DNA from 3 places in the Blautia sp. OM07-19 genome. Region 3 is predicted to be linked to each of the others. Evidence: predicted binding sites of a transcription regulator. Region 3 holds the regulator's gene; each other region holds the start of a gene.

Region 1 (10,598 bases), on a different contig from region 3:
TAAGCTTCTCATAGATCTCTCTTCCCACGCCGTGAGAGCGGATCACAACGGTACCACTCTTAATATGATCGAGATTCTCTACTTCAATCACACGCACGCCTCTTGATTCCAGATCAGAGACAACTTCTTCATTGTGGATGATCGGTCCCAGAGTATAAATAGGAGAAACTCCATCCTCGATCAGCTGATAGACCTTGTCGACAGCCCGCTTGACTCCGAAACAGAAGCCTGCAGTCTCTGCTACTTTAACCTTCATATCGTTTATTCCTTTTCTGATACTTTGGAGTGATAGACAGAAAGGATCTTCTCGACAGTCTCATCGATCGTAAGTTCTGAGGAATCCACGAGAACAGCATCCTCTGCCTGGCAGAGCGGCGAGATCTCTCTGGTCATATCTCTCTGATCTCTCTCCTCGATTGTTTTCTGGATCTCGGCAAGATCACAAGCCTCACCCTTTTCCTGATATTCAAGATAACGGCGACGTGCCCTTGTCAGTGAGCTTGCGGTAAGATAGATCTTGACATCTGCATCCGGCAGGATCGTTGTTCCGATATCTCTGCCGTCCATGACAACGCTCATGGTCCTGGCCAGCTTGCGCTGCAGATCAAGAAGCTTCTCTCTCACACGCGGCACTGCAGAACTTACAGACGCCATTGCACTCACTTCTTCTGTGCGGAGATGTGCATTTACATTTTCTCCGTCGAGAAGAACGATCTGCTCTCCATTCTGATACTCAATAGAAATCTCCGCATTCTGACATGCCTCTCCGATCTCATCCGGTTCCTCGCGGTTTACTCCCTTTCTGAGAAGATAAAGTGCCATGGCGCGATACATTGCTCCTGTATCCACGTATACAAAAGAAAGTTCTTTTGCTACTTTTTGGGCCACTGTACTTTTGCCCGCTCCAGCCGGACCGTCAATTGCAATATTGTGTACCATTTTGTTTTCCTCCTAGTTACTCTTTTTCGCTTATATCTATAGCAGCAAGGTATGCAGTGGACCACGCGATCTGAAGATTGTAGCCCCCTGTTACTGCGTCAAGATCAAGAACTTCACCTGTAAAATACAGGTTTTTGATTTTTTTGGACTCCATGCTTCCCGGGTTGATATCCTTGACGGAAACACCGCCCTGTGTGATGACCGCCTCCTTGAATTCTCCCGGCTCCGTGATCGTGAACGGGAAATTCTTGACGACTGTGCCAAAGGCAAGGCGTTCTTCTCTGGATATCTCATGGATCACCTTATCTCCCGGGATTCCACCGATCTCAAGCATCACCGGTGTAAGTGATGACGGGAAAAGGACTCCTATCACATTCTTAAACTGCTTATTCTTGCCATTTTCAAACTCTCGAAGTATCCGCTCATCAAGCTGCTCCGGACTGAGGGCCGGCTTAAGATCGATAAATGCGCTCAGTTCTTCTCCTTTGGCAAGATATTTGCCAAGTTTGGCACTGGCACTTAAGATCAGCGGTCCGGTAACACCGGTATGTGTAAACATCATCTCTCCAAAATCCCGATAAAGGATCTTTTTGCCGCGTCTGACTGTAAGCTCTACATTCTTGAGTGAAAGTCCTGTCATCCTCGGAATATAATCTTCTTTGACCTTAAGCGGAACAAGCGATGGGATACAGTCCGTCACCTGATGCCCGGTCTCCCGTGCAAAACGATATCCGTCTCCTGTGGAACCGGTCGTTGGATAAGACAGTCCGCCTGTCGCAACGACTACTGCATCTGCATTCTGAACTTCTCCGTCCGCCAGGGAAATTCCTGTCGCAGTCCCGTCCTTTGTCAGAATCTCTCTGACTTCACTTCTGAATCTTACGTGAACGCCATATTTCTTCATAAGACGTTCCAGACCGCGGATGATGTCTGAAGAGCGGTCAGACTGTGGAAAAACGCGGTTTCCCCGTTCTGTCTTGAGCGATACGCCCGTCTCCTCAAGAAGTGCCATCATATCCTGGCTGTTAAAAGTATAAAATGCACTGTACAGAAATTTGCTGTTCGTCATCACTGCGCGGAGCAGGTCTTCTACCTCACAGTTATTTGTAACATTGCATCTTCCTTTTCCTGTAATATAGAGTTTCTTTCCCAGCTTTTCGTTTTTTTCGTATAAAAAAACTTCACAGCCGTTTCTGGCGGCGATGATACTGCACAGCATACCGGCAGCTCCGCCCCCGACAATTATCACTTTGTTCATGGAAATCCTTTCTTGCAAGCAAGCCCGTCAGAAAAATCTGGCGGGCCTGATTATTTTCCTTCATTTGGAACGCTGTCCAAAGCAGGGATTTTTATTTTTTATACCGGATATGCTCCGTTTTCTGTGTCTGCAGCTTTCTCGTCTACTTTTTTCTCCTGAGCCTGACGGTATTTGAAGAAGTCAGTAGCAACCTGCGGGAACAGTGCGTAGGACAGAACGTCCTCATCCTGCTCTTTGTAAGCGGACATTTCTGTTTCCAGTTTGTCCAGCTCATTGTCGAGAAGGTCTGCCGGACGGCAGGTGATCGGTTTTGCATCTCCGATGCACTTCTTCTGTACATCCTGGTTGAATGGTTTTACGGTTGCACCGTATTTTCCTAACAGGATATCCTTTGTTTCTTTTGTGACCATCTTGTATCTCTCACCCATGAGCACGTTGAATACAGCCTGTGTACCAACGATCTGAGAAGACGGAGTTACGAGCGGCGGCTCACCGAGGTCTTTACGAACCTTCGGAACTTCCTCAAGAACATCGTAGAATTTGTCTTCTGCGTGCTGCTCTTTGAGCTGTGATGTCAGGTTGGAAAGCATTCCGCCTGGTACCTGATACAGAAGAGTCTTGATGTTTACACCAAGGTTCTTCGGATTCAGAAGGCCGCTGTCCAGAGCGTCATCACGGATCGGCCGGAAGTAATCAGCGATCTCAGCAAGGAGTTTCTGATCAAATCCTGTATCATATGGTGTGCCTTTGAAGGTCTCTACCATAACCTCTGTTGCCGGCTGGGAAGTTCCCAGAGCGAACGGAGACATTGCAGTATCGATGATATCAACACCAGCTTCTACTGCTTTGAGGTATGTCATGGAAGCAACACCAGAGGTGTAATGTGTATGAAGATCGATCGGGATCTTAACAGCATCTTTGAGTGCTCCGACAAGCTCAGTTGCTTTATATGGAAGCAGAAGACCTGCCATATCTTTGATACAGATGGAATCTGCACCCATGTCTTCGATGTGTTTTGCGATGTTTACCCAGTACTCAAGAGTATATGCATCACCTAATGTGTAGGAAAGAGCAACCTGTGCGTGTGCTTTTTCTTTGTTGGCAGCTTTAACTGCTGTCTGAAGGTTACGCATATCGTTGAGGCAGTCAAAAATACGGATGATGTCGATTCCGTTTGCTACAGATTTCTGTACGAAGTATTCTACTACGTCATCTGCATATGGACGATATCCAAGGATGTTCTGTCCACGGAACAGCATCTGAAGTTTTGTGTTCTTGAAGCCGTCACGTAATTTACGAAGTCTTTCCCATGGGTCTTCTTTAAGGAAACGAAGGGAAGCATCGAAAGTAGCTCCACCCCAGCACTCTACTGCGTGGTAGCCGACTTTGTCCATTTTATCTACGATCGGGAGCATCTGTTCTGTGGTAAGTCTTGTTGCGATCAGAGACTGATGAGCATCACGGAGAACAGTTTCCACGATTTTTACAGGTTTTTTTTCTAATTCAGCCATTATGTTTTCTCCTTATATTATTAATTCAGCTAAACGCATCTGACCCAGCGGGATCAAACACCGAAGATAGCCATGAAGGTTCCGGCTGCAACGGCTGTTCCGATTACACCGGCTACGTTTGGTCCCATTGCATGCATCAGCAGGAAGTTTGTAGGATCTGCTTCTGCGCCGACTTTCTGGGATACACGGGCAGCCATAGGAACGGCTGATACACCAGCGGATCCGATCAGCGGATTGATCTTTCCACCGGACAGTTTGCACATCAGTTTACCAAGCATACATCCGCCGAAAGTACCGAATGCAAATGCTGCAAGACCGAGAACAACGATTTTCAGAGTATCAACATTAAGGAATGCCTCTGCGCTTGTAGAAGCACCTACAGATGTACCAAGCAGGATAACTACGATGTACATCAGGGCATTGGAAGCAGTCTCAGTAAGCTGTTTAACAACGCCTGACTCACGGAAGAGGTTACCCAGCATCAGCATACCTACCAGCGGAGCTGTTGTAGGAAGAAGTAAGCAGACAACGATCGTGATAACGATCGGGAACAGGATCTTCTCGATCTTGGTTACCGGACGAAGCTGATCCATTTTGATCTTACGTTCTGCTTCTGTAGTACAGAGTTTCATAATCGGCGGCTGAATGATCGGAACCAGTGACATATAAGAATATGCCGCCACCGCGATCGGTCCCATTAAAGCGGTCTGTCCAAGTTTTCCGGCAAGGAAAATGGAGGTAGGACCATCTGCTCCACCGATGATGGAGATCGCTGCTGCTGCTTTTCCGTTGAATCCAAGGAAGATCGCAAGGAAGTATGCAACATAGATACCAAGCTGTGCAGCTGCTCCGAGGAGGAAGCTCTTCGGATTGGCGATCAGCGGACCGAAGTCTGTCATCGCACCAACGCCCATGAAGATCAGGGACGGAAGGATACTCCACTCATCGAGGATATAGAAGTAATGCAGAAGACCACCAACACCGTTGGACATGTCTTCCGGATTTGCCATAATGTCCGGGTAGATATTTACCAGGAGCATACCAAAAGCGATCGGAACCAGAAGAAGCGGCTCAAAACCTTTTTTGATAGCAAGGAATAAGAATACACACGCCACCGCGATCATCAGATAGTTTCCCCATGTCAGGTTAAAAAATGCTGTCTGATGGATCAGGTTGGACAGGGTTTCTATTACATAAGACATTTGATTACCTCCCGTCCTAGTTCATTGTAGCCAGAGTATCTCCGTTTTCTACGGATGCGCCTTCGGATGTGTCGATGCTGGCTACAGTACCATCCTGAGGAGCTACAACCGGGATCTCCATCTTCATGGATTCCAGGATCACGATGTTGTCTCCTGCTTTTACTGCCTGTCCTGCGGAAGCTACGATCTTGAGGACTTTACCTGGTACAGAAGCGGTAACTTTGACTGCGCCTGCTCCTGCTGCCGGTGCTGCTGCTTTAGGAGCTGCTGCCGGTGCTGCCTTCGGTGCTGCTACTGGAGCTGCTGCCGGTGCGCTTACGCTTCCTGTTTCTTCTACAGTAACTTCATATGCTGTTCCATTTACGGTGATTGTATAGCTTTTCATTTTTAATCCTCCTAAAATTGTCAATTACCTTTTTTTGCGGTTGATCTTACGGATGGAGCGTACAACAAATCCGTCTGTTGTAGTTCCCTCTGATGCTGCGATCGCTGCTGCGATCACGGCGATCAGCTCTGAGTTATCAGTTTCTTCCTGAACAGGTGCTGCTGCCACCGGAACCGGTGCAGGAGCCGGAGTTGCTGCTTCTTCTTTTTTCTTTTTAACCTGCTGTGCTCCTGAACCCGGAATGTATTTGAACAGGGAGATCAGGAAGATCAGCATGGCCAGAATCACGAATACAGTACCGATTCCCATAAGAGTGTTAAGTGCTGCATTCTTCATGGTTGTTCCAAAAGAATACTGAATATCGACTGCCAGTGAAGTAGGAGTCAGGTTCTTGTCAAATACATAAGTAAATTCAGCGTCTTCTTTTTCGAATTCAACCGGAATAACTGCTGTATATTCATCACCTGAATATTCGATCTCTACATCACCGGTTTCCTTCAGCTCACCCAGGTCGTCTTTGGTTCCGTCCCAGGCTGTCATTGCACTTGAAGTAAACGCATCGTCGGACTCCATGTACTGCTCGATCTGATCATCAGACAGTCCGATGATCTCATCTGTCAGTCCTTCTGCATAAGTTTCAATCTGGTTTTTGACGGTTTCGTCGATCTCACCATCTGCCCAAACAACTGCTGCACCGGAGAACATCAGGGATGCGGCGCAGGCAAAAGCAGCGCAGGTAGTGGATGCTTTCTTTAACATCTGATTCATATGCTCACCTCGCTTAGACTGTGCCATGTTTCTTAGCTGGACGGTCTTCTCTCTTTGTGAACAGCATCTCAAATGCTCCGATCACGTATTTACGTGTGTCAGCCGGAGCGATCACAGTATCTACATATCCTCTTGCTGCGGCAGATTCTACGCTGGACTGCAGTTCTCTGTACTCTGCAGCTTTCTCGTTGATAACAGAAGCTTCTGATCCCGGGTACATGATCTTTGCTGCCATGGAAGCATCCATCATTCCGATTTCTGCATTGTCCCATGCATAAACGATATCTGCACCTACAGATTTGCTGTTCATTGCCACATAAGCTGTGCCGTATGCTTTGCCGATGATGACATTTACCTTCGGAACGGTTGCGGATGCAAATGCATGAACCAGTTCTCCGACGGATTTAGCCATAACTTTCTCGCCGCATACAGTTGCCTTGAATCCTGTTACATTTGTAAGAGTCAGTACCGGGATATCAAAAGCGTCACAGAATTTCACGAATCCGGCTGCTTTTCTTGCTGCTCTTGCGGAAAGAGTGCCGTCGAATTCTTCTGCCTTCTCACCTTCTGCATCGTAAACTTCTGTTCTGTTGGCCACTGCACCTACAGTCATTCCGTTTACACGAAGGAATCCTGTAACAACGTCTTTGCCGAAGTCTCTCTTGGTCTCGAAGAAGATTCCGTTGTCTGCGATTCTGGAAAGTGCAATGGAGGTATCTCCTGCGCATGCTGCGATATCCTCGCATGCACGGTTCAGATCATCTGTGCACTCTGCGAAAGAATCATTGTCTTCGAAGTTGGATGGAAGAAGGCTTACAAGCTGACGGATCTCAGCAAGGATCTCTTCTTCAGATTCTACAGCATCGATAAGTCCTGTCTCCTCGCTCTGGAAAGCAGCGGATGCTGTGTCACATTTCTCTGTGTAGTTTCCATCAAGTGCGTTCGGGCTGTTTACGAACATTTTGCCTTTTTTGGCTTCGATGAATGTGAAATCAGTCAGTGCCGGAACAACTGCCATTCCTCCGCCACAGGTACCGAATACCGCTGTGATCTGCGGGATCATTCCGGATGCCATTGTCTGTTTGAAGTAGATTCCACCGAATGCTTCCAGTGCATCTGTTGCTTCCTGAAGACGCATTCCTGCACAATCTACCAGTCCGATCACAGGTGCTCCTGTTTTGATAGCAAGGTCATATAATGCGGAGATCTTCTTTGCATGCATCTCGCCTACAGTTCCGTTCAGTACGGAAGCATCCTGGCTGTATACATAGACAAGATTCCCATCGATCACACCATATCCGGTGATAACACCGTCTGAAGGCGCTTTTTTCTCAGTCATGTTGAAGTCTGTGGATCTGGCTGTTACGCTTTTCCCGATTTCAACAAAACTGTTGGCGTCAAGCAAAGAAGTGATTCTTGTGCTCGCTAAGCTTTGTGTTGCATTACTCATTCTCTTTTGCCCTCCATGTTTATAAAATTTTAAAATATAACCAAAATTTTAGCCGATTGTAATTGTAACCTGTTTTCAAGTTTTTTTCAATACATTTCGTTTTTTTTGTTAATTTTTTAACCCTAAAAATTATTTTATAACAACACAAAATTTTTGGCCAAAAAAAGAAAAGCCCTCTCCTCGCGGAAAAGACTTTTTGCCCTCTTTCATCTCCTTAATGAAAAAATCTATCAGAAACATGCTCCAGCGTCCGGCTGAAAGTTCTCTCCCCGACAGACTGTTCTGCCAGTACCGGGTAAGCAGAGAGCAATTCCCCATTCAGCCGGAATGTCACCTGCCCGATCTCATCTCCCCGTCTTACAGGAGCTTCGATCGAAGACGGCACTTTTACCTGACAGGTCACATTTTCCCTGTCAGAAAGAAGCATGCAGGTTTCTTTCTGTTCTTCGGAGATATCGAGAAGACCGTGCAGATATATCTTCTTTCTGCCGACAGGATCTCCCGTGAATCCATTTTTGACCTGGATCAGAGGAATCTCGGGGTCTTTCCACCAGCTGCGGTATTTATAATTTTCTTCGCCGTAATTAAGAAGTGCTGCGGTATCCTTCCATTTGTAAGTCTTGTGGTTCGGCCAGCCGCTTCCCAGAAGGGCAACAATGAAAGTCCTGCCGTCTTTTTCCTCTGCACAGACATAACAGTAGCCCGCATCTCCTGTGTAGCCGGTTTTTCCTGACAGGATGCCTTCTCTCATATCCAGGAACGCATTCGCATTGTGGAGAGAAAATGTCCGATTCTTCTCAATATCTGAAAAAGAATAGTCCCTTGTCTCGGTGATCTTGAGGAACATCGGATTCTGTATGGCATAGCGCATGATAAGCGCCAGGTCCCGTGCCGTTGTATGATGGCTGCCTCCACTGTCTCTGGCGTCCAGCCCGTTCGGTGTCACAAAGTGTGTGTCCGTACAGCCGATCTCTTTCGCTTTCTGGTTCATCATGGCTGCAAATCCTTCCACAGAACCTCCGATATGTTCCGCGATCGCGACCGCGGCATCGTTGTGGCTCTGCAGCATCAGAGAGTACAAAAGGTCTTCCAGATAATACTGCTCTCCTTTTTGGATACCAAGCCGTACATCTGGCTGCGCGGCAGCATTGGAAGAAACCTGTACATAATCATCGCCTTTACCGTTTTCCAGGGCAAGGATGCAGGTCAGGACTTTCGTGGTGCTTGCATTCGCTCTCGGTGTTTCGCCCTCTTTTTCATACAGGACACGCCCCGAATCCCCATCCATCAGAACTGCCGAAAGCGCATAAAGATTTCCGGGCGCACTGCTTTCCCCGGAAGCAGCACAGACTGTGGAATTTATCAGAAAAACTGCTATGACCAGAATCGTGACCGTGATATTATATCTGCGTTTCATATCCCACCTCTTATTCTTTATAGGATATTTTATGCAGACCTGTCCTCATTATATGTCTCTGTTCCTTCCGGTTCCAGTAAGCCGGTCAGCCGTTATAAGTCTTATACCATCTCTCGCCCAGCGGTCTGTCTTCTTTTGAAAGTCTGAATAATTCCTCAAGGTACTGCGGTGCTTCCTTTATCTCCCTGTCATACAGTCCGTGCAGGGCATGGACCGGAACTGCGCTCCCCGGGACCGGGTCTTTCGCCATGAAATATTCCATCATGGAATCAGACAGCTTCTTGCCAGCAAGCCTCGAAAGCACCGTGAGAAATTTCTTACGCCTGCCCTTGTTATCATAAACCAGACAGTTTGTGATCAGCTTCATGCGCCTCAGAGATTTCAGGATATCTCCTGTCGCTATTTTGGGGATCGCACGGTGGATCACTCTGGCATAGGTAATCCTCGGAAATACACCGCATGCCGGGTAATAATGATATGGATTTTTATGAGTTTCCAGCATCAATGTCCGGTCAAATTCTTTCTCAAGAAGGGTATGCGTGATCACTTCCTTCGCTGCCATATCCTCGATATAGGGATGGCAGGCGCTGTCCAGAAGATAGTGGCATCCGAATCCAAGAAGATAGGCAAGAAGCTTCTCATCGTGAGTTTCCCGCACGATCGCCATTCCCCTCTCAAAAAAAGGAGCCGCTTTTTCCTTATGCATGCGGATCCCTGTTGTGGATACCTTTGGTTTCAGCATGTGATAAAACAGGATATCCGGTCCGTGAAGTCCGATCCGGTACAGATTAACATTTCTCTGAATGACCATCTGCATCTCCTTCGGAAGTTTGTGATAAATTTTTTTACCAAATAAGTCATGTGCATAGGTCGTAGGCATTTTATTTTCCTCCTAAACATCCAGGCGAAGCTGTACTTCTTCCTCGGCTTCCGCCTTAAAATCTTCCAGACGGACCGGATCTACAGCAGGAAGTTCTTCCAGCCCCTGTACGCCAAAACAGCGCAGGAACTCTTCGGTCGTCCCAAGGAGGATCGGTCGTCCCGGCGCATCCAGTCGTCCAAGCTCTTTTACAAGCTCATATTCTACCAGTTTGTTGATCGCATGGTCACATTTTACCCCGCGGATCTTCTCGATCTCTGCCTTTGTGACCGGCTGTTTGTACGCGATAATAGAAAGTGTCTCCAGCATGACATCTGTCAGTGCCGGTTTCTTGGGATGCAGGGCAAGACGGATCAGACATTCGTAGTATTCTTTTTTGGTGCACATCTGATAGGACTGCTCCAGTTCGATGATCTGGATCCCTCTGTCTTCCTCCTGATAACGGTCCATCATATTGTTGAGAAGTTTTCGCGTTGTCTCCTTGTCCTGCTGGATCGCACTGGCGATCTGCGTCAGCTCCACGGATTCTCCCATGGTAAAAAGCACCGCTTCGATCGCCGCTTCTAATTTCTTTATTTCCATATGATTCCTCAATCTCTGTATTTATTCGTCTGCAAATTCTGTCAAATGTGTCCATTCTACAGGGTCCCTGACAACATCCACCTGAATATCATCGAACAGCTCGTCCTGCTCCACGTGAATATATCCCATCTTCATCAGTTCCAGAATAGAAAGAAAAGTCACGATAAGCTGCACTCTTGACTTCTGCCCGACAAGTAGCTGACGGA
Region 2 (10,598 bases), on a different contig from region 3:
GGTTGCAACTACAATTGCGCCGTATTTCTGTGTAACAATCTCATCCTTCTGCTCATAGTCGATTGCACCTGCTGCACAAACCTTGGAACAGGCACCGCATTTTCCGGTTTTGAATTTAATACAATTCTCACGGTCAATAACCGGAACATTTGGAATTGCCTGGGCAAACGGAATATAAATAGCACTTCTGTTATTCAGTCCGCGGTTAAATTCATTTGCATTTTTCTTAGATGGACATTTCTCAGAGCAAACACCGCAGCCGGTACATTTACTCATATCCACACTTCTTGCTTTCTTACGAATATCAACTGTGAAGTCACCCACAAATCCGCTTACCTTTTCAACTTCACTATATGTATAAATATTGATTTTCTCATGTGCTGCAGCCTCTACCATTTTGGGAGTAAGAATACATGCAGAACAGTCAAGTGTTGGGAATGTCTTATCAAGCTGTGACATTCTTCCGCCAATACTTGGAAGTTTCTCAACAATATCAACCTCATAGCCGGCTTCTGCAATATCAAGTGCAGACTGGATTCCTGCGATACCACCGCCGATTACAAGCGCACGTTTTGTTACAAGACTCTCTCCCGGCTGAAGAGGAGCATCTAAATTTACTTTTGCGATTGCTGCTCTTGCAAGGATCACTGCCTTTAAGGTAGCTTCCTCCATATCCTTGTGGATCCAGGAGCAATGCTCACGAATATTGGCAATCTCTACCATATATGGGTTTAATCCCGCCTTTGCTGCTGCCTTGCGGAAGGTAGCTTCATGCATACGCGGGGAACAGGAACATACAACGATTCCTGTCAGATTTTTCTCATGGATGGCATTGATAATTTTTGCCTGTCCAGCTTCAGAACACATATACTGATAGTCTTCAGCATGAACGACACCTGGCTCCTTTGCCGCCATTTCCACTACTTTTTTTACATCAACTGTGGCTGCAATGTTGGTACCACAATGACATACAAATACACCTATTCTCTGCACTTTTCTCTCACCTCCTGTATCTTCTGAATGCACTTACCAGGAGCTGCTGAGGTGTTTCCTCATCGATCAGTTCCGGAATCTCGTCTGCCTCCAGGTAGTTCTGGCCTCGTTCACGGACAACCAGCTGTCTGACAGCATCAATCAGTTTTCCTGGTTTTACATCTCTTGGGCAGCGCTCTACACAGGCAAAACAGGAAAGACATTTCCATAAGGATTTGGACTGTGCAAGTGCGTCTATATCGCCATTCTGTACATAAGTTACAAACTGGTGAGGTTTAATATCCATCTCATTAAATGCAGGACAGGTTGCGGAGCATTTACCGCATTTCATACATTTCAGGGGATTTACTCCTGAAATCTCTTTGATTCTTTCAGCTGCATTCTGGGCATTTCCATATGTATAAGCCATTACTTCGCCACCTCCTCTTTTACTCCAAGAGCTTCTGCAAGAAGTTCTGTAAAATAGTAAACAGGAAGAGCACCATTTCCGTTCTTTCTAAGATTATACATACAAAGAGGACAGGCTGTGATCAGCATGTCTGCTTCGAACCCTTTTGCACTGTCCATGATCTTTTCACACATGTTCTGTGCCATATCTTTTTCCTTCAGGGAAATATAACCGCCGCAGCACTCATTGCGGTATGGATAAATAACCGGTTCTGCTCCAAGAGCACGGATGAACTCTTCCATGATAGTCGGGTTTTCCGGATTATCAAATGCCATGATCTTTCCCGGTCTTAAAAGAAGGCATCCATAATAAGCACCGATTTTTTTACCCTTTAACGGATTGACAACTTTCTTCTTGATTTCATCAAATCCTACTTCATCACGAAGAACCTCCAGATAATGAAGGACATTTGTCTCTCCTTCATACGGGGCATCCAGTTTCAGATAATTGTTTGCTCTTGTGCAAATATCTTCCACATTTTTCATGTCATCGTTCACACGTTTAAGCACATGATGACAAGCTGAACAGACTGTGATCAGATCCTGTCCTTTTTCTTTTGCATCATTTAAAGCACGGACGGAAGAAAGCTTGGTGGCAATCTCGTCGCTGCCAAGGGGATATACTCCGCCGCAGCACTGCCAGTCTTTGATCTCTTCCATTTCGAAGCCCAGTGCTTTTGCAGAAGCTCTGGCATATTCATCCAGATCTTTTGCTTTATTCTTCAGGGTACATCCTGGATAATAACTGTACTTCATGCTTCTTTTCCTTTCTTGCTCAGGCAAAGTGGAACCCGACTTATCGTTTTTAAAAAAGAAGCCGGGGTATCTTTGCTGGTATTATTAAAGCTCGATCTGTGCGATTACTTCTTTTAATGCTTCTGCACTCTTCTTAAGAAGTGCTACTTCCTCATTGTTCATACGCATCTGGACTTTTCCCTGAATTCCATTTGGTCCTACAAGAGTAAGGGTGCTAAGGCATACATCTTCGATTCCATACTCTCCATGAAGCATAGAGGATACAGTTGCAAGAGAATCAGAGGCAGCCAGAATCAGACCAACCAGCTGACAAACAGTTGCAGATACTGCATAGAAGGTCGCACCTTTCTTTGCAATAACCTGTCCGCCGGATTTCTGTACATATTCCAGCATAGCTTCTTTGTCTAATGGTTCTATTTCCTTGCCATACGCTTTCATTTCTTCGTAATATTCATCTGTGCTCAAACCGGAAATGTAAGCACTTGTCCATGGAATAAAGGAAGTGTCACCATGCTCACCAAATACATAAGCATGGATATTTCTCTGTGCAACTTTAAAGTGCTCGGAAAGTCCATAGCGAAGTCTGGCTGTGTCAAGGATGGTTCCGGATCCCATGATCTGATTCTCCGAAAGACCGGAAATCTTGGTAAATACATAAGTCATAATATCTACCGGATTACTTACGATGATATACTTTGCATTTGGAGCTTCTTTTACAATCTGAGGAGTAATGCTCTTCAGAATATTAACATTTGTCTGAGTAAGTTCAATTCGGGTCTGCCCAGGTTTACGGGCAATTCCGGATGTGATGATTACAATGTCGGAATCTTTTGCATCTGCATAATCTCCTGCGGTCAGGGATACGGGACTTCTGAAGCAGGTTCCCTGCTCAATGTCCATAACCTCTCCTTCCACCTTTTCTTTGTTGATGTCAATCAGAACAATCTCAGAAGCAATCTCATCATGTGCCAGTGTATAGGCAATTGTAGATCCAACGCTTCCAGCTCCGATAATAGTAATTTTGCTGCTCATAATAAACTCCTTTCATGGGGTTTGTGGGATTATACCGTCTTTCCCCTGGAATTTGTTTGTTTTTTCCGTGGGATTTAGTAGTTTTCCCTGTGTGATGCTCTTTGTTTTTTGTTTATTTTTTAACAATCGCATTTAGAAAAAAAGCGGTTTAAACTCTATTTTCCGCCTTGCGACATGGCCTAACCCAGGAACACGGACGTAATCCCACTCTATTTTCCTGGGTTAAGTCATGTCACATTGTGTTTTTTCACAAACTTTTTCAACAAAGGACTTTTCCCTCTTTGTTTCCGCATAAAATATTGTTTTCTCCGCTTCATTTAAAATACCACAATGACAATCTTTTAACAACATATTTTTGAATTTTTTTATCATTTTCAAGTGGTTTTACATATTGCACAAAATTTCAGGATAATTTTCGATTGTTTTGTTAAAAGTCTCTCCGGAAAAAAATAGCTATCGGAGAGGCTTTCTCAGAATCCAAATCTATTGCTGCGTTAATAGAATTAAAGAGCGTATAATTTTATAATGTTCTTCAGCTTCTCGACTGCGTAGTGGATGGCAATACAACCTCTGCATTGCATCCGGCACAACTTACAGAGTCCATTTTGCTCCAAATTCACCAGCACATTTCGGTCTGCTTTATACTTATAGAAACTAAGGAGGTGTTCTCATGAAATATCAACGTATTCAGGATCTCCGAATTGATTCTGACCTGTCCCAGAAACAGCTTGGCGAAGTCCTTCATATCAGCCAGCGTTCTTACTCTCACTACGAGACAGGTTCCCGTGGAATTCCGGTTGAAATGCTGATCCGTCTTGCAGATTACTACGATACCACCATTGATTATCTTGTAGGACGAACAGATAACAAAGAGCCGATCAAGCCACTCAAAGCAGCCAAATAATGAATCTGCGGTCAAAAACACCCGCCTGACATACACATCTTTTCTGTATGTCAAACGGGTGCTTTTTCTTTCATTACTTATGAAACGGAGCCAGCAGCACGCTCGTCATTTAATTCCCCTCACCGGATTTTCGTTCTTCCCACTCTGCGATCTTGGAAATATTTGCCATCTCATATTCATTAAAGATCGAATCCTGCTGTGCATCAAAAGTATCCGGATCTATGGTTCCCTGATACCAGGACTTACTGTTGAAATAATCTGAAATATACTGTGTGACAAACTGTCTGCCATGACGGGCATAAATCTCATTCTTCGCCAGTTCAAGCTGGTCCGAACTGTACACAGCTACTTCCTCATCTGTCAGATAACGACTGTCACTGTCCGGGAAAAAGTACTCTCCTGTCTGTGTATCCGTCTGTGTCGGGTCCGGTTCTTCCTCCGGTATCGGTGTCGCTGTCGGGTCCGGTTCAAGATATACCTGATCTCTGCTCATGATGCAGTTCACGTTCGGATAAACGCTGCTGACCGGGTCACCTGTCGCAATCCTTACATACAGCTGTCCTTTATCAAAAATAATATTCCCGGCAGCCCTGTTTCCCTCAGAGTCGTTAAAATAAAATCTTGCTGCATTTCCGGCTACTTCTGCCGTAACATCTGCCGTAACAGACTGGCTCTGATTGCGGTCGGTCTGATAAAAACTGAACGAAATCTTATCCAGACTGATGTCGTAGACATTGATCGTTGCAGTTCCATCCGTACTGTACCAGTAATCCCAGAAATCATTCGGGTCAAAAGCCGCCACGACCGTCGGAACCGGGGTCGGTGTTGCTGTCGGACTCGGAGTCGGACTCGGAGAAGGTGTCACAGAAACAGTCGGAGCTGCCGTCGGTACATTCTTAAGTGCCTCCATCGCCTCCTGCTTTTGTCTTGCCTCGATCCTGGTCTTTCTGATTCCTGCCAGCAGAATTGCAGCTGCACCAAATATAATAAAAAGTGAGATCAGGATCTTCAGCAGTATCTTAAGTCTTTGTTTTTTTCTCATCTGTGTCACCTCGATTTTCCGACAGTTCCTTACCAGAAGCCTCTGTCTTTGTTACTCTTTTCCGCTCCAGCAGTATGTGCAGAGCTTACATGGTTCAATATCTATGGATGCAGTCAGATCGTCCAGACGATGATATTTCAGGGTGGTAAAATTAAGTTCCTTACGGATCTCCTCCAGCATCTCCTTGTAGTTCGTGGAATCCGGATCTGCATAGTCCGCAAGGATCTTGTCATCTACATTCTCTCCCTCTCTCTTCGCGATCACTCTCCTGGTGATCAGATCCATCTCGGATTTGGAACGGGAGAAATTCAGATATTTACATCCATAAAGCAGCGGCGGGCAGGCAGGACGGATATGTACTTCCTTCGCACCGTTGCGGTAAAGAAATTCTGTTGTCTCGCGAAGCTGTGTACCGCGGACAATAGAATCGTCAATCATCAAAAGGCTCTTGTCCTTAATCAGTTTGTGCACCGGGATCAGTTTCATTCTGGCGATCAGGTTTCTCTGGCTCTGCTGTGTCGGCATGAAAGAACGCGGCCAGGTCGGTGTATATTTGATAAACGGACGGGCAAAAGGTACACCGGAACGGTTCGCATAACCGATCGCATGGGCGATTCCGGAATCCGGGACACCGGCTACAATGTCAGGATGCACCTGTCCTGCATCTCTCTCGGCGAGCATATCACCACATTTATAACGCATTTCCTCTACATTGACACCTTCGTAGGTCGAAGTCGGATATCCATAGTATACCCAGAGGAAGGAACAGATACGCATCTTTTCTCCTGGTTTCTGAAGCGTTTCGATTCCTTCCGAAGTCACAAAAACGATCTCGCCAGGTCCCAGAGATTTCTCATCTTCGTATCCAAGATTAATGTATGCATGGCTCTCAAAAGAAACACAGCGTGCATCCTCCTTGCGTCCGATGATCAGCGGTGTACGTCCCAGGCGGTCTCTGGCTGCGATCAGTCCTTTCGGAGTCAGAAGCAGCATCGTCATCGAACCGTCGATCACTTCCTGTGCGTAACGGATCCCCTCTGCAATAGAATCCTTGGTGTTGATAAGAGATGCGACCATTTCTGTAGGATTTACGTTTCCCCCGCTCATTTCAAGGAAATGTGTACATCCGTCTTTGAAGCATTTCTCGATCAGTTCTTCCATATTGTTGATCTTGCCGACTGTTGTGATCGCAAAATTCCCAAGATGAGAACGGACCAGGAGCGGCTGTGGTTCATTATCTGAGATACAGCCGATTCCAAAATTCCCCTGCAGTTCAGAAACATCTTTGTCAAATTTGGTACGGAACGGTGAGTTTTCGATATTATGTATCGCACGGTCAAAACCTTTCTCCGGATCATACACTGCCATTCCGCCTCTTCTGGTTCCCAGATGAGAATGATAATCAATTCCAAAAAACAAATCCAGCACGCAGCTGGTTTTTGAAGCTACTCCAAAAATTCCACCCATGTCGTTTTTCTCCTTATTTTTTCTCTTTGATGATTCCTCGCCGGTATGCGTCCAGAAGCTGCATCAGCTCGCCAATCTTTTCCTTGAGAGCAATTCCGGTATCTGTATCTCCTACCAGTCTTCTCTTTGTTGTATAATGAACCGCTACCCGGTTGGAAACAATATCACTTTCTTTTGAAACCGCATCTTCCGCAGAAGTAAATGACTCATGTGCACAGAGGATCAGTCCGTAGGAATTGTATACCAGTGTGTATCCTGCAATTCCGGTAACCTTGTGGTATGCTTTGCAAAAACCACCGTCGATGACAATAACTTTGCCGCCGCATTTGACCGGGCTCTCGCCTTCTCCCTGATGTACCGGCACATGTCCGTTGATGATGTGCCCCTTCGCAGGATCCAGTCCAAACTCTCTGAGAAGACTGTCTATCACTTCTTCGTTTTCCAGAAGACGATAATATGCACCTTTCACTTCTTTGTGCGTTGCCTTGTCTGCAATAAAATATCTTTCAAATGTTGTCATCTTGTCTTTGCCGAACAACGGGGAGTTCGGGCTCGCCCAGATAAACCAGAGGATATCCCTGCCCTTACGCTGCTCTTCGTTGTCCACAGCAAAAAACGCTCTCCTTACATAAGCCTCCAGTACATCATAGAGTTCTTTGCCCTTGTAAGTCTTGCCATAGATCTGGACTTCCTTGAGACTTCCATCCTCATTCAAAGGAATACATCCGTGGAACAGAAGATTTCCGTTGAAAGTCTTGTAGAGACCGCCTTTGTCAAGCAGAAGGCTCATATGTTTCTGCAACTTCTCACAGTTACGGAATGCAGATTCCAGACGTTCCATCACGTCCTTCTCACCTGCGCTCAGCTCATATGGCTTCTTCCAGTCGATCGTCGGGAAATTTGTATCCAGCAGTGGATATTCCTTACCGTCAGGAAGTGTGATCGTGCATTTTTCCGGATCGATCCGATGGAGCAGACAGCGGTTTTCCATGTGGAATTCCTTATGACGGCGGATGAGCTGGCCTTCCAGTTTGAACTGGATGATAGCGATCGCCTTGTGCATCTTCTGTCCAAGGTCTTTCTCGGCTGCATTATAATTAGAAGTTCCCTTCATCTCAAACACACTGCACGGATCATCCTTGTATACTTCCATCGCAAACGTTGCAAGCGGCAGAAGGTTGATCCCATATCCATCCTCCAGGATATCCTGATTTCCATAGCGGAGACTGTTTCTGAGGACTGTTGCGATGCAGGACTGCTGTCCAACAGCTGCTCCCATCCAGACTGCATCATGATTTCCCCACTGAATGTCCAGAGAATGGTACTCCATCAGACGGTCCATAATGAAATGAGGTCCCGGTCCACGGTCAAAAATATCTCCCAGAATATGAAGGTGATCGACAACAAGACGCTGGATCAGCTCTGCCAGGGCTATGATGAAATTCTCCGCACGGCCGATCTCAATGATCGTATTTACGATAGAATCATAATAAGCTTCTTTGTCCAGTACTTCTGCCTTCTCCGTGATCAGTTCCTCGATCACATAAGCATAATCTGCCGGCAGTGCCTTGCGGACTTTGGATCGGGTATATTTGGATGCAGTGGTCTTGCAGACTTCGATCAGACGGTACAACGTGATCTTGTACCAATTTTCCATATCTTCTTCTATCTTTTTGACCAGACGCATCTTTTCTTTCGGATAGTAGATAAGCGTAGCCAGCGCACGCTTGTCACTGTTGCTTAAGGTATGTCCGAATACATCGTCGATCTTCTTGCGGACTGCACCCGAACCGTTGCGGAGCACATGGGCAAATGCCTCATATTCTCCATGGATATCTGACATAAAGTGTTCTGTTCCTTTTGGAAGGTTCAGAATAGACTGCAGATTGATGATCTCTGTCGATGCCTTTCCGATCGTCGGATACAGTTCTGCCAGTCTCTGTAAATACCTTAATTCCTCTTTTTTCATCTTCTTCTCCTTTAACTATGGTAGCATATCCGGTCCCCATACCGGTAATCCCAAATTTCAGACAAGCACATTGTCAAATAATGAAAACTGATTGGACTGCGGGATATCCCCAAAAATTCCCAGGTCGTCCATCAGGTCAATGACTGTCTTGCTGACCTTTGTCCTGTCGCGGAAGTCATCTTTTGACAGGAATTTGCCCTGCTTTGCAGCATCTACAACTGCTTCTGCCGCCTTGTCACCCATTCCGTCGATACAGTTCAGTGCCGGCATCAGCTTGCCGTCAATGATCTGGAATCTGTTTGCTTTTGCCTTGTACAGATCGATCGGAAGGAATTCGATCCCTCTCGCGTACATTTCCTGTACGATCCTCATGTCACGGATCGAATCCTGTTCTTTCTTGGAAGCCTCGTCGCCTTTTTTGCGGATCTCTGCAAGATAATAGTCCAGACGTTCCCTTCCCATACACATGGTCTCATAGGAAAAAGCCGTCGCACGGATACTGAAAAATGCCGCATAATATGCCAGCGGCTTGAACACCTTGAACCACGCGATCCTCCACGCCATCATAACGTAAGCCGCCGCATGCGCTTTCGGGAACATGTACTTGATCTTTTTGCAGGACCAGATGTACCATTCCGGAACCTTATGTTCTCTCATGGTAGTTTCCCACTCATCACGAAGTCCCTTACCCTTACGGACACTCTCCATGATGGTAAACGCAAGACTGCTCTCTACGCCCATGCTGATAAGGTAGATCATGATATCATCTCGCGTACAGATCGCAGTGGAAATCGTCGCCTTGCCCTCCTCAATCAGAGTCTGCGCATTTCCAAGCCATACGTCCGTACCATGAGACAGACCCGCGATACGAACAAGATCAGAAAAATATTTCGGCTTCGTGTCGATCAACATCTGCATCGCGAAATCTGTACCAAACTCCGGGATTCCAAGGCATCCCAGTTTACAGCCGCCGATATCCTCCGGTTTGATTCCCAATGCATCCGTACTTGCAAAAAGCGACATGACTTCTTTGCTGTCCAGAGGTACATCACGGGCACTTAAGCCTGTAAGGTCCTCGAGCATACGGATCATTGTCGGATCATCGTGTCCTAGAATATCAAGTTTCAGAAGGTTTCCGTCAATGGAATGATAGTCGAAATGTGTCGTGATGATATCACTGTTTTCGTCGTTTGCCGGATGCTGTACCGGTGTGAATTTCTCGATCTCTACACCTACCGGAAGAACGATGATTCCACCCGGATGCTGGCCTGTCGTTCTTCGGATTCCCGTACAGCCCTTGACGATCCGGTTGATCTCGCAGTAACGCTTGTGCTGGCCACGCTCTTCGTAATAATTCTTGACATAACCGAATGCCGTTTTCTCTGCCAGGGTACCAATCGTACCAGCCTTGAATGTCTGACCTTTTCCGAAGATAACCTCTGTATATCTGTGCGCATTCGCCTGATATTCTCCGGAGAAGTTCAGGTCGATATCCGGCTCCTTGTCACCCTTGAAACCAAGGAATGTCTCGAACGGGATATCAAATCCTTCTTTATTCAGCTTCGTGCCGCATTTCGGGCAGATCTTATCCGGCATATCGCAACCTGCCATACCGCCGAATTTCTTTACCTCCGGCGAATCAAAATCATGATATTTGCAGTTCGGGCACAGATAATGTGGCGGAAGCGGATTAACCTCCGTGATACCGGACATCGTCGCCGCGAGCGAAGATCCTACTGATCCTCGCGAGCCTACCAGATAACCATCCTCATTGGACTTCCATACCAGTTTCTGTGCGATGATATACATAACGGCATATCCATTGGAAATGATAGAGTTCAGTTCTCGGTTCAGTCGTTCCTCCACGATCTCCGGAAGGTTTTCTCCGTACATCTCATGCGCTTTATTGAAGCAGATATCCTTGAGATCCTGGTCGGAATTCTCGATGACCGGAGGGAACTTGTCCGGATGAATCGGGGAGATCTTCT
Region 3 (10,598 bases):
ACTGCTCTGTGGTGAGAAGATAACAACGTATGTAGACACCAGTGTAATCTATCCGGAGGTACAGAATAACCCGTATAGTATTTATAGTTTTTTGCTTGTCGCCGGATATTTAAAAGTTTCGGCTGTCTATCCGCAAAATGATGGAAACTTTATGTGTGACGTTGCAATACCTAATAAAGAAATTGCTTTTGTTTATGAGAAAGAAATTTTGAATCGGACAAATCAGAACGGTGTTTCTGTTTCCATCAGTCAGGCTGTTTTTTCAGGAAATGCACAAAAACTGCAGGATTTGCTGGAAGATTTTATGCTACGAAGTATTTCTTCAATGGATGGAGCAAATGAGGGCTTTTATCATGGTATGATGTTGGGATTGTGTGCTGTTCTTGGAAATCGCTACCGGATACGTTCTAACCGTGAAGCTGGACTTGGTCGTTTTGATATTCAACTGTCTCCATTGGTATCTGGAATTCCAGGCTTCCTTTTTGAATTTAAGCACACCAAAGATGAGCGTGTAAATCTGGCAGTTTTGGCAGACAGTGCGCTTCAACAAATTAATGAGAAAAAGTATGATACGGGACTGCGTAATGCAGGTGTTAATTCTATCATTAAAATCGGCATTGCGTTTCGAGGAAAGAATGCGGTAGTTAAACGAGGGTAGATGACATTACCTCTGAACAGCAACTATACATGCTTTACCAGAAAAATAAGTTGCTGATTAAGTATTACTTATAATATAATGAATTAAACTATAGCAAAGTACACTGGGAGGTGATAATATGCCGTTACTGAAAGAAGAAACCTATACCATAGATGATATATATGCTCTGCCAGAAGGTGAAAGAGCAGAACTGATTGATGGTCATATGTATATGATGGCTCCACCGAGCAGAAAACATCAGCGTATTTCAACAAGGCTTGTCAGTATTATTGACCGTTATATCGAAGAACATAAAGGAAAATACCAGGTCTATGCGGCTCCATTTGCGGTTTATCTGGATGAAAGAAGTAATACTTATGTAGAACCAGATATTTCTGTGATTTGTGATTCTAATAAACTTGATGATAGCGGATGCAAAGGTGCGCCTGACTGGGTTATTGAAATTGTGTCACCTGCAAGTAAGCAGATGGATTATTATACAAAGCTATTTAAGTATAGAACAGCAGGTATTCGTGAATACTGGATTGTTGATCCATCTAAGAATCTGGTTGTAGTATACAACTTTGAATTAGGCGAGACAGAGCAGTATACCCTACAGGACTCTATTAAAGTAGGAATATATGATGAGCTTGTGATTGATTTTGGAAGTATAGAACTGTAGAAGGTGCGATTAACTTTCTGACCAAAATCCAAAAAGAATGGATGGAACGCCGGATCAAAAAGCAGATTTCAGCAAAAAGATGCGGCTTCATTCTTATCAGGGAGGATACTCTGCCAATGTATTTACTGGCGTTTAAAAGATGCCAGTAAAAAAATAACACAGTGCTTTAATGAAGTAAAGCGCAAAAGCGTAGTATATTATTTGAAAGAAGGCGAGATATAAAGAAAAAAGAATTTTTAATAATACTGCTAGAAAAATAGCAACATATGTCGAAAGAACGAAAGGGTAGTTTGTTATAACAAATCACAAAATGCTTAGAAAATATGGTAAAATTTATTAGGAAAGTACCAAATTCAAGGTAGACAATATAGAGTGTATCTGTTTGCTGTTATATAAGGATGAATAATTCGATATAACGAATAAAAATGCAAGAAAAATAAATTTTTTTAAATTCCCGCGTGATTTTTCGCGATTTCCCTCGTATTTATTATAGAGGCTTTTTTATGCTTCTTAATGATACAGGAGAGGAAGGGAAATCAATTGAGCGAAAAGAAGATTCCACAAAAACACACAGAAAAAAGATCGGGAAGATACAATCCGGAGGAAAAGAGCAAGGAACTGATCCAGAATGTTGATAAGATCTGTAAGATGAGAGGAATTTCAAGGTATACTCTGGCGAAAGGGGCAGATATATCAACTTCAACAATTCATTCACTTCTGGCGGGCAAGACAAAGCCATATATGTATACGGTGTACAAACTGTGCAATGCACTGGATATTCCTATTTCAGATTTACTGATAGAACCATGTGATGAAACCATAGAAAATATAAGCAAAGAAGAACAGGAATTGCTGATGCTCTACAGAAAATGTACACCATCCAAGCGGCATTTGCTGAAAGTTTACCTGCAGATGTTAACTCAGTTTCAGGAGAAGTTCTGACAGGAAAATCTTCAACAGCACATGCATAAAATGCAATCAAAACGGTTAATAATGTAAAAATGATTGAATTATCGCCTGTTGTATGTTATCATAGAGCAAAAACTGAATTTATCAATGCAAAAGTGAAATGAAAAAGAGGAGATATATTTATGTGTGGAATTGTAGGGTTTACAGGTAATCATCAGGCGGCGCCGATTCTGTTAGATGGTCTTTCTAAACTGGAATATCGTGGTTATGATTCAGCAGGAATTGCTGTGCGTGATGGTGAAGGTGAGACCACAGTTATTAAGGCAAAGGGACGTCTGAGGGGACTTGCTGAGAAGACAAATGGCGGTGAGGCTGTTCCGGGTACCTGCGGTATTGGTCATACACGTTGGGCAACTCATGGAGAACCTTCTGAGAACAATGCACATCCGCATGTCAGCGATGATGGAAATATCGTTGCCGTACATAACGGAATCATTGAGAATTACCAGGAACTGAAGGATAAACTGACACGTAAAGGATATACATTCTATTCAGAGACAGATACAGAAGTAGCCGTGAAACTGATTGACTACTACTATAAGAAATATGAGGGAACTCCGGTAGATGCAATCAATCATTCTATGGTCCGTATCCGTGGATCTTATGCACTTGCTATCATGTTCCGTGATTATCCGGAAGAAATTTATGTCGCAAGAAAGGACAGCCCGATGATCCTTGGTGTGGAGGATGGAGAAGCTTATATTGCTTCTGATGTTCCGGCTATCCTGAAATATACCAGAAATGTTTATTATATCGGCAATATGGAGATGGCCCGTGTACGTAAGGGTGAGATTACTTTCTACAACCTTGATGGGGAAGAAATCGAGAAGAAGATGAAAGTGATCGACTGGGATGCAGAAGCAGCAGAAAAAGCTGGATTCGAGCATTTCATGATGAAAGAGATCCATGAGCAGCCAAAAGTTGTACAGGATACACTGAACTCTGTTCTGAAGGATGGCAGGATCGATCTGGCAGAAGTCGGTCTGGCAGAGGATGAGATCAAAGATATTTCCCAGATTTATATCGTTGCCTGTGGCTCTGCGTATCATGTAGGAATGGCTGCACAGTATGTGATCGAAGATATGGCAAGAATTCCGGTTCGTGTGGAACTTGCGTCTGAATTCCGTTATCGTAATCCGATTCTGGATCCTCATGCACTGGCGATCGTGATCAGCCAGTCCGGAGAGACCGCAGACAGCCTTGCAGCACTGAGACTGTGTAAGGATCATGGAATCAGAACGCTTGCGATCGTAAATGTTGTGGGATCTTCTATTGCCCGTGAAGCAGATAATGTATTCTATACACTTGCGGGACCGGAAATTTCTGTTGCGACAACCAAAGCTTACAGTACACAGATGATGGCATCTTATGTACTGGCAATCCAGTTCGCGCTGGTAAGAGAGCAGATCACAGAGGAGCAGTACACAGGATACATCAAAGAACTTCAGACTCTTCCGGAGAAAATCCAGAGAATCATTGATGACAAGGAGCGCATTCAGTGGTTTGCGTCCAAGCAGGCAAACGCACATGATACTTTCTTCGTAGGTCGTGGAATCGACTATGCAATCAGCATGGAAGGCAGCCTCAAGATGAAAGAAGTAAGCTACATCCATTCAGAGGCATATGCTGCAGGTGAGCTGAAACACGGAACGATTTCTCTGATCGAGGATGGAACACTGGTGATCGGTGTCCTCACTCAGCCGGATCTTTATGAAAAAACAGTCAGCAATATGGTAGAATGCAAGAGCCGTGGAGCATATCTGATGGGAATGACTACTTTTGGAAACTATAACATCGAAGATACTGCAGATTTCACTGTTTATATTCCAAAGACAGATCCATACTTTGCAACTTCTCTTGCTGTGATCCCGTTACAGCTTCTGGGATACTATGTAAGTGTTGCAAAGGGTCTTGATGTAGATAAGCCGAGAAACCTTGCCAAGAGTGTTACAGTAGAATAATAGTAAAAAGAAAAACAGAGGGTACAATAGTCACAAATGGCTGTTATACCCTCGATTTTTTATATTCATGACCCGGAATGCTTCTCCATCCACCGTCTGATATAATCCATCTGTTCCTGATCGGAAATTTTCTGGGATGCGGGATCGTTCCCGGCGGCGAGGCAGCAGAAGAGTACGAGCGCCTGCAGCAGAAAAAAGAGTACAAGAAAGAGTATCAGCATAAAAAAGCCTCCTTTTATTTCCTATGGCTTTCAGTATTGGCATTTTTTCGAAAGTTATACATGGAATTGGGAGAAATGCTTTATTGCGAAGCAATCCACAGATATCCGGAATACACTAAAATAAGCCCATTTATAAGGAGTATATTCATGAAGCAGTCAGCTTATACCGGAAAAGGGGTTGGTGTGGCACTTTTTGATACGGGAATTTATCCTCATATGGATTTTGGTGATCGTATTTATGCTTTTGCAGATTTTATATCATACAGGAAATTACCTTACGATGATAATGGTCATGGAACGTGTGTGGCGGGGATCTTAGGAGGCAGCGGAGCGGCTTCTATGGGAAAGTACAAAGGGATGGCACCGGGATGTTCGCTGATCGGGCTTAAGGTGCTGGATCGTTTTGGAAACGGCAATAAGGAGGATATCCTGGCGGCGTTTCAGTGGCTTATGAACCATCGGGAGGAGTACAGGATCCGAGTGGTGAATATTTCTGTCGGCACGACATATCGTACCAGGAATGACAAGGATGTTCTGGTGCGCGGCGTGGAACAGCTCTGGGATCAGGGACTGGTGGTCGTTGCGGCAGCGGGAAACCAGGGACCGGAGCCGGGCAGTATCACTGCTCCGGGGTGCAGCAAAAAGGTGATCACGGTGGGTTCCAGCGATATGCTTATGGGAAAAGAGGGAATCTCCGGGCGAGGGCCGACGTTTGAGTGTGTCTGTAAACCGGATCTGGTGGCACCGGGACGCCGGATCATGTCGTGTGCGGCCGGGGCGGGAAATACGTATGGAATGAAAAGCGGTACGTCGATGTCCACGCCAATGATCTCCGGGGCGGCGGCACTTGCACTGGAAAAAGATCCCATGCTCACCAACGTAGATATCAAGATGATGCTCCGCGACAGCGCAGACGACCTCGGTCTTCCGAAAAATCAGCAGGGATGGGGAAAATTTAACTGTAAAAAGTTCCTTTCGCTGTGATTTTCAGGAAAATTCACAGAATTTACTTTGGTAAAGCCTGAAAGTATTGACGGGAATGATTTTTTTCGTTACAATGGAACAAATCGTTGCTGTAAATAGCGACAGCAAACCAGTGATATGCAGAGAGGAGAACATTATGAAAAAAATTCAGATGACAACGCCATTAGTCGAAATGGACGGAGATGAGATGACCAGAATTCTCTGGAAGATGATCAAGGACGAATTATTACTTCCGTATATTGATCTGAATACAGAATACTATGACCTTGGTCTTGCACACCGCAATGATACCGATGACCAGGTAACCATCGATGCAGCAGAAGCAACCAAGAAATATGGTGTTGCAGTTAAATGTGCGACCATCACTCCAAACCACGCACGTATGGAAGAATACGACCTCAAGAAAATGTACAAGAGCCCGAACGGAACAATCCGTGCGATTCTGGACGGAACTGTATTCCGTGCCCCGATCGTAGTAAAGGGAATCGAGCCATGCGTACGCAACTGGAAGAAACCGATCACTCTTGCACGTCACGCATATGGGGACATTTACAAGAACACAGAGATGTACGTTGACAAACCGGGTAAAGTAGAGCTTGTCTATACTTCCGAGGATGGAGAAGAGAAACGTGCTCTGGTACAGGAATTCAAGGCTCCGGGAGTTGCCATGGGTATGCACAACATGGAAGCTTCTATTGAGAGTTTTGCAAGAAGCTGCTTCAACTATGCACTGGATACCAAGCAGGATGTATGGTTTGGCGCGAAGGATACCATTTCCAAGACTTACGATGCCAAATTTAAACAGGTCTTCCAGACAGTATTTGACAATGAGTTCAAGGAGAAATTCGAGGAAGCAGGTCTTACTTACTTCTACAGCCTGATCGATGATATCGTAGCCCGTGTCATGAAAGCAGAGGGTGGATTTATCTGGGCATGCAAGAACTACGATGGAGATGTTATGAGTGATATGGTATCTTCTGCATTTGGTTCTCTTGCGATGATGACATCTGTTCTTGTTTCTCCGAACGGATACTATGAGTATGAAGCTGCTCACGGAACGGTACAGAGACATTATTATCGTCATCTGGAGGGCGGCGAGACTTCCACAAACTCCGTTGCAACCATCTTTGCATGGACAGGAGCACTACGCAAACGTGGGGAACTCGATGGAAATCAGGAACTTGCACAGTTCGCAGACAAACTGGAAGAAGCAACTCTTTCCACCATCGAATCCGGAAAGATGACCAAAGACCTGGCACTGATCACCAGCATTGAGAATCCGACCGTACTGAACAGCGAGCAGTTTATCCTTGCGATCAGAGAGACTCTGGATACATTACTTTAATTTAAAAATACATCAAAAAATAAAAATGGGAAACCCAAGGCATTACGCCAGGGTTTCCCATTTTTCGTAGAGTTCTTCAAGTTCTTGTTGGATTTTGTCTTTTTCGCGGCTGAGTTCTGCACAGCGTCCGACGTTGGTGCAGACATCCGGGAGAACCAGTGTTTCATCGATTTCTTTATCGCGGGTTTCGAGTTCTTCGATCCGCGCTTCTGTTTTCTTAAGTTCTGCTTCCTGCTTACGCTTACGTGCCTGTTCTTCTTTCTGCTGCTGCCAGGTGAGCTTTCCTTCAGATGCTGTGGCTGGTGCGGTTTCCTGCACAGTTACAGTTTCCTGCTGCACCGGAGCGTATTTCTCAGTGAGTTCTTCTTTTTTCTCAAGGTAGTAATCGTAATCACCGATATAGTTGACAACGGCCTGATTGGTCAGTTCCAGGATCCTGGTCGCGGTCTGGTTGATGAAATATCGGTCATGAGAAACATAAAAGACCGTACCGGTGTAACTGTTCAGCGCTTCTTCGAGGATTTCTTTGGAAGCGATATCAAGGTGGTTGGTCGGCTCATCGAGGATCAGGAAGTTTGCCTCGGAGAGCATCAGCTTCGCGAGGGAAACACGGCCGCGCTCACCACCGGAGAGAGAGGAGATCACTTTGAAAACATCATCACCGGTAAAGAGGAAGGCGGCGAGCATGTTTCGAATCTCTGTCTCGGTAAGTGTCGGGTAAGTATCGGAAATTTCCTCAAAGATCGTCTTCTCCGCGTGGAGTACATGGTGTTCCTGGTCATAATATCCGATCTGAACCTTGGAGCCCAGGGAAAAAGTTCCTGAGTCTGCCGGGATAAGATCGTTGAGGATCTTGAGCATGGTCGTCTTGCCGGTACCGTTGTTTCCGATCAGAGCAACGCGCTCACCACGCTTGATCTGGAAAGAGATATCGGTAAAAAGTGTCTGCTCCGGAAAGCTCTTGGAAAGTTCTTCTACCGTGAGAACATCGTTTCCACTGACAACTCTCGGTTCCAGAGAAAGCCGCATCTGGCTCTGGACCTCGGTCGGTTTCTCGATCCGCTGGATCTTACCGAGCATTTTTTCACGGCTTTCTGCGCGGCGGATGGATTTCTCACGGTTGAAGGATTTCAGCTTGACGATGACGGCTTCCTGATGCTTGATGTCTCTCTGCTGGTTAAGGTAAGCCTTGTACTGTGCGTCACGAAGCTGTGCTTTCTTTTCGGCGTAAGCGGAGTAATTGCCACTGTACATGCGGACCTGGGCGGCATCGATCTCAATGACCTTCGTTACAACTTTATCAAGGAAATAACGGTCATGGGAGACGATAAATACAGCACCCGGATAATTCAGAAGATAAGTTTCCAGCCAGGAAATACTCTCCATGTCGAGGTGGTTGGTCGGCTCATCGAGGAGAAGAATGTCCGGCTTGGAGATCAGGAGTTTACCAAGAGCGACACGGGTCTTCTGTCCACCGGAGAGGGTTTCGACCTGTTTGGCAAAATCTTCGTCCGTAAAGCCAAGACCCTTGAGGACACCCATTAGCTCGCTCTTGTAGGCATAGCCGTTTTCCAGCTCAAATTCGTGGGTCAGGCGGGTGTAGGTGTTCATCAGACGGTCAAGTTCCTCGCCGGAAGCGTTTTTCATCTGGACTTCGATCGCACGCATGCGGTCTTCCATGTCGATGATGTACTGCTTGGTTGTGAGCAGTTCCTCATAGACGGTGCGGTGTCCGCTGACATCCTGATACTGTGCGAGATAACCGATCTTCTTGTCCTTCATCAGAACGACCTGACCGGAATCCGCAGAAATTTCATTCATTATAATACGGAGAAGGGTTGTCTTACCTGCTCCGTTGTTGCCGATGAGAGCGGCTTTTTCACGCTCTTCTATATGAAATGAGGCATCGTTCAAAATGACTTTTTCGCCAAAAGATTTGCTGATGCCCTGACACGATAAAATCATAAATATTCCTCCAAAGTCAATATACGCTATGATTATAAGGTTAAATGATGGCTTTGTAAAGGAAATTTCCTCAAAAATTGTATAGATTTGACAACATTGATTGACAATAAAATAACATTTCGGTATAATTAACAGGAAAGTATAAGGAGGGGACAACGGTGGAAGCAAAACAGATATCAAAAGCTGTAATTAAGAGACTGCCCCGGTATTATCGCTATCTTGGCGAGTTACTGGAAGACAATGTTGAACGTATATCTTCCAATGACCTTAGTAAGAAAATGCGTGTCACAGCATCGCAGATCCGCCAGGATTTGAATAATTTTGGAGGATTTGGGCAGCAGGGATACGGTTATAATGTGAAATATCTCTATACAGAAATCGGTAAGATCCTTGGACTGGATGAGGTACATCCGATGATCATCATCGGTGCCGGTAATCTTGGACAGGCACTTGCCAATTACGTTGACTTTGAAAAACGTGGTTTTAAGCTGGAAGGGATTTTTGATGTCAATCCGGTACTGGAGGGCATCGCGGTCCGTGGAATTGAGATCCAGATGATCAGTAATCTCCCATTCTTCCTCAGAGAGAAGAATATTGAGATTGCGATTCTCACATTGCCGAAGAACAAGGCGAAGGATATGGCAGATATCCTGATCGAGAATGGTATCAAGGCAATCTGGAATTTTGCACATATCGATCTGGAGACTCCGGAGGATGTCATTGTAGAGAACGTACATCTTTCTGAGAGTCTGATGACGTTATCTTACAATCTCAGTCAATATCGTCAGGAACACGTGGAAGAGCAGCAATCATAACATGAGGACAGCAAGAGGCTGTTACCCGGCTCCTTAATGAAGGCGGCTGCGTAACAGCTTTTTGCTTTGTATCGTATATCGAGGAGATATCAGATGAAACGAATTGTAGGCGGATCGGAAATGAAAGCACTGGATGGCTGCACCATTACCGGAATGGGAGTTCCGTCCTGTGTGCTGATGGAACGGGCGGCACTGGCTGTTGTGGATGCAATGGAAGGACATTTTGCGGAAATGTCACAGAAACAGCGGATCTTGTGCGTCTGCGGAGGCGGGAACAACGGCGGAGACGGAGTCGCAATCGCCAGGATCCTGCATCTGCATGGATATAACGCGGAAATCTATATGCTCGGAAATCCGGATCACCGCACAAAGGAAACACGCCGCCAGCTTAAGATCGCAGAGAATTATCAGGTCCCTCTGGTGAATAACCTGGCAGCAGGAGAATATACTACTATAGTAGATGCCATCTTCGGCGTTGGGCTTGACCGCTCGATCGAAGGAAAATACAGAGAAGTCATTCAGGCTTTGAACGAGGTTTCTGCATGGAAAGTGGCGGTAGATCTGCCGTCCGGGGTATGCAGCAACACGGGCAGAGAGCTTGGAATCGCATTTCGTGCGGATCTGACGGTGACGTTTGCATTCTGTAAAACAGGCTTGTGTTTTTATCCAGGCAAAAATTTTGCGGGAAAAATTGTTGTAGCAGATGTCGGCATCTACGAGAATCCGGATCTTCCGACACAGAAAGCGGCACTTGAGAAAAAAGATCTCCAGAAGCTTCCTCTGCGCGCCGCGAATGGGAACAAGGGTACGTTTGGCAAGGTTCTTGTCGTTGCCGGAAGCAAAGGAATGTGCGGGGCAGCGTATCTCTGTGCAGAGGGCGCCTTCGCTGCCGGAGCCGGGATGGTCAAGATCCTGACGGATGAGGAGAATCGCATTCCACTGCAGACGCTTCTTCCGGAGGCGATGTTTGCAGATGATGCTGGCGGCAACGAAGCATGGGTTAATGCAATGCACTGGTG

The links. The regulator Rex, encoded in region 3, represses fermentation and respiration genes when NADH is low (regulators of the CRP and FNR family bind a similar motif). The targets are predictions, from matches to a motif close to ATTGTTAANTANTTAACAAT.
Region 1: the regulator Rex is predicted to act here: its motif matches at 7,618-7,637, upstream of DXC01_RS04630 (acyl-CoA carboxylase subunit beta).
Region 2: the regulator Rex is predicted to act here: its motif matches at 3,336-3,355, upstream of DXC01_RS08750 (L-lactate dehydrogenase).

Annotation. Positions count from the first base shown of each region.
Region 1 covers NZ_QULA01000004.1:47,169-57,766, forward strand. The annotation lists gene ispH (4-hydroxy-3-methylbut-2-enyl diphosphate reductase) at 1-256, opposite strand, end outside; gene cmk ((d)CMP kinase) at 262-939, opposite strand; gene DXC01_RS04605 (NAD(P)/FAD-dependent oxidoreductase) at 956-2,197, opposite strand; gene DXC01_RS04610 (oxaloacetate decarboxylase subunit alpha) at 2,296-3,708, opposite strand; gene DXC01_RS04615 (sodium ion-translocating decarboxylase subunit beta) at 3,762-4,910, opposite strand; gene DXC01_RS04620 (biotin/lipoyl-binding carrier protein) at 4,927-5,295, opposite strand; gene DXC01_RS04625 (OadG family transporter subunit) at 5,320-6,063, opposite strand; gene DXC01_RS04630 (acyl-CoA carboxylase subunit beta) at 6,077-7,513, opposite strand; gene DXC01_RS04635 (D-alanyl-D-alanine carboxypeptidase family protein) at 7,728-8,930, opposite strand; gene DXC01_RS04640 (zinc dependent phospholipase C family protein) at 9,016-9,810, opposite strand; gene scpB (SMC-Scp complex subunit ScpB) at 9,823-10,392, opposite strand; gene DXC01_RS04650 (segregation and condensation protein A) at 10,414-10,598, opposite strand, start outside.
Region 2 covers NZ_QULA01000009.1:101,694-112,291, forward strand. The annotation lists gene DXC01_RS08735 (CoB--CoM heterodisulfide reductase iron-sulfur subunit A family protein) at 1-993, opposite strand, end outside; gene DXC01_RS08740 (4Fe-4S dicluster domain-containing protein) at 1,001-1,402, opposite strand; gene DXC01_RS08745 (CoB--CoM heterodisulfide reductase iron-sulfur subunit B family protein) at 1,402-2,196, opposite strand; gene DXC01_RS08750 (L-lactate dehydrogenase) at 2,281-3,228, opposite strand; gene DXC01_RS08755 (helix-turn-helix domain-containing protein) at 3,899-4,132, shown strand; gene DXC01_RS08760 (YARHG domain-containing protein) at 4,242-5,174, opposite strand; gene DXC01_RS08765 (amidophosphoribosyltransferase) at 5,226-6,641, opposite strand; gene DXC01_RS08770 (fructose-1,6-bisphosphatase) at 6,655-8,610, opposite strand; gene DXC01_RS08775 (PolC-type DNA polymerase III) at 8,668-10,598, opposite strand, start outside.
Region 3 covers NZ_QULA01000042.1:2,961-13,558, forward strand. The annotation lists gene DXC01_RS17885 (AAA family ATPase) at 1-658, shown strand, start outside; gene DXC01_RS17890 (Uma2 family endonuclease) at 777-1,319, shown strand; gene DXC01_RS17895 (helix-turn-helix domain-containing protein) at 1,860-2,261, shown strand; gene glmS (glutamine--fructose-6-phosphate transaminase (isomerizing)) at 2,411-4,249, shown strand; gene DXC01_RS17905 (S8 family peptidase) at 4,618-5,454, shown strand; gene DXC01_RS17910 (NADP-dependent isocitrate dehydrogenase) at 5,591-6,799, shown strand; gene abc-f (ribosomal protection-like ABC-F family protein) at 6,842-8,764, opposite strand; gene DXC01_RS17920 (redox-sensing transcriptional repressor Rex) at 8,923-9,579, shown strand; gene DXC01_RS17925 (NAD(P)H-hydrate dehydratase) at 9,673-10,598, shown strand, end outside.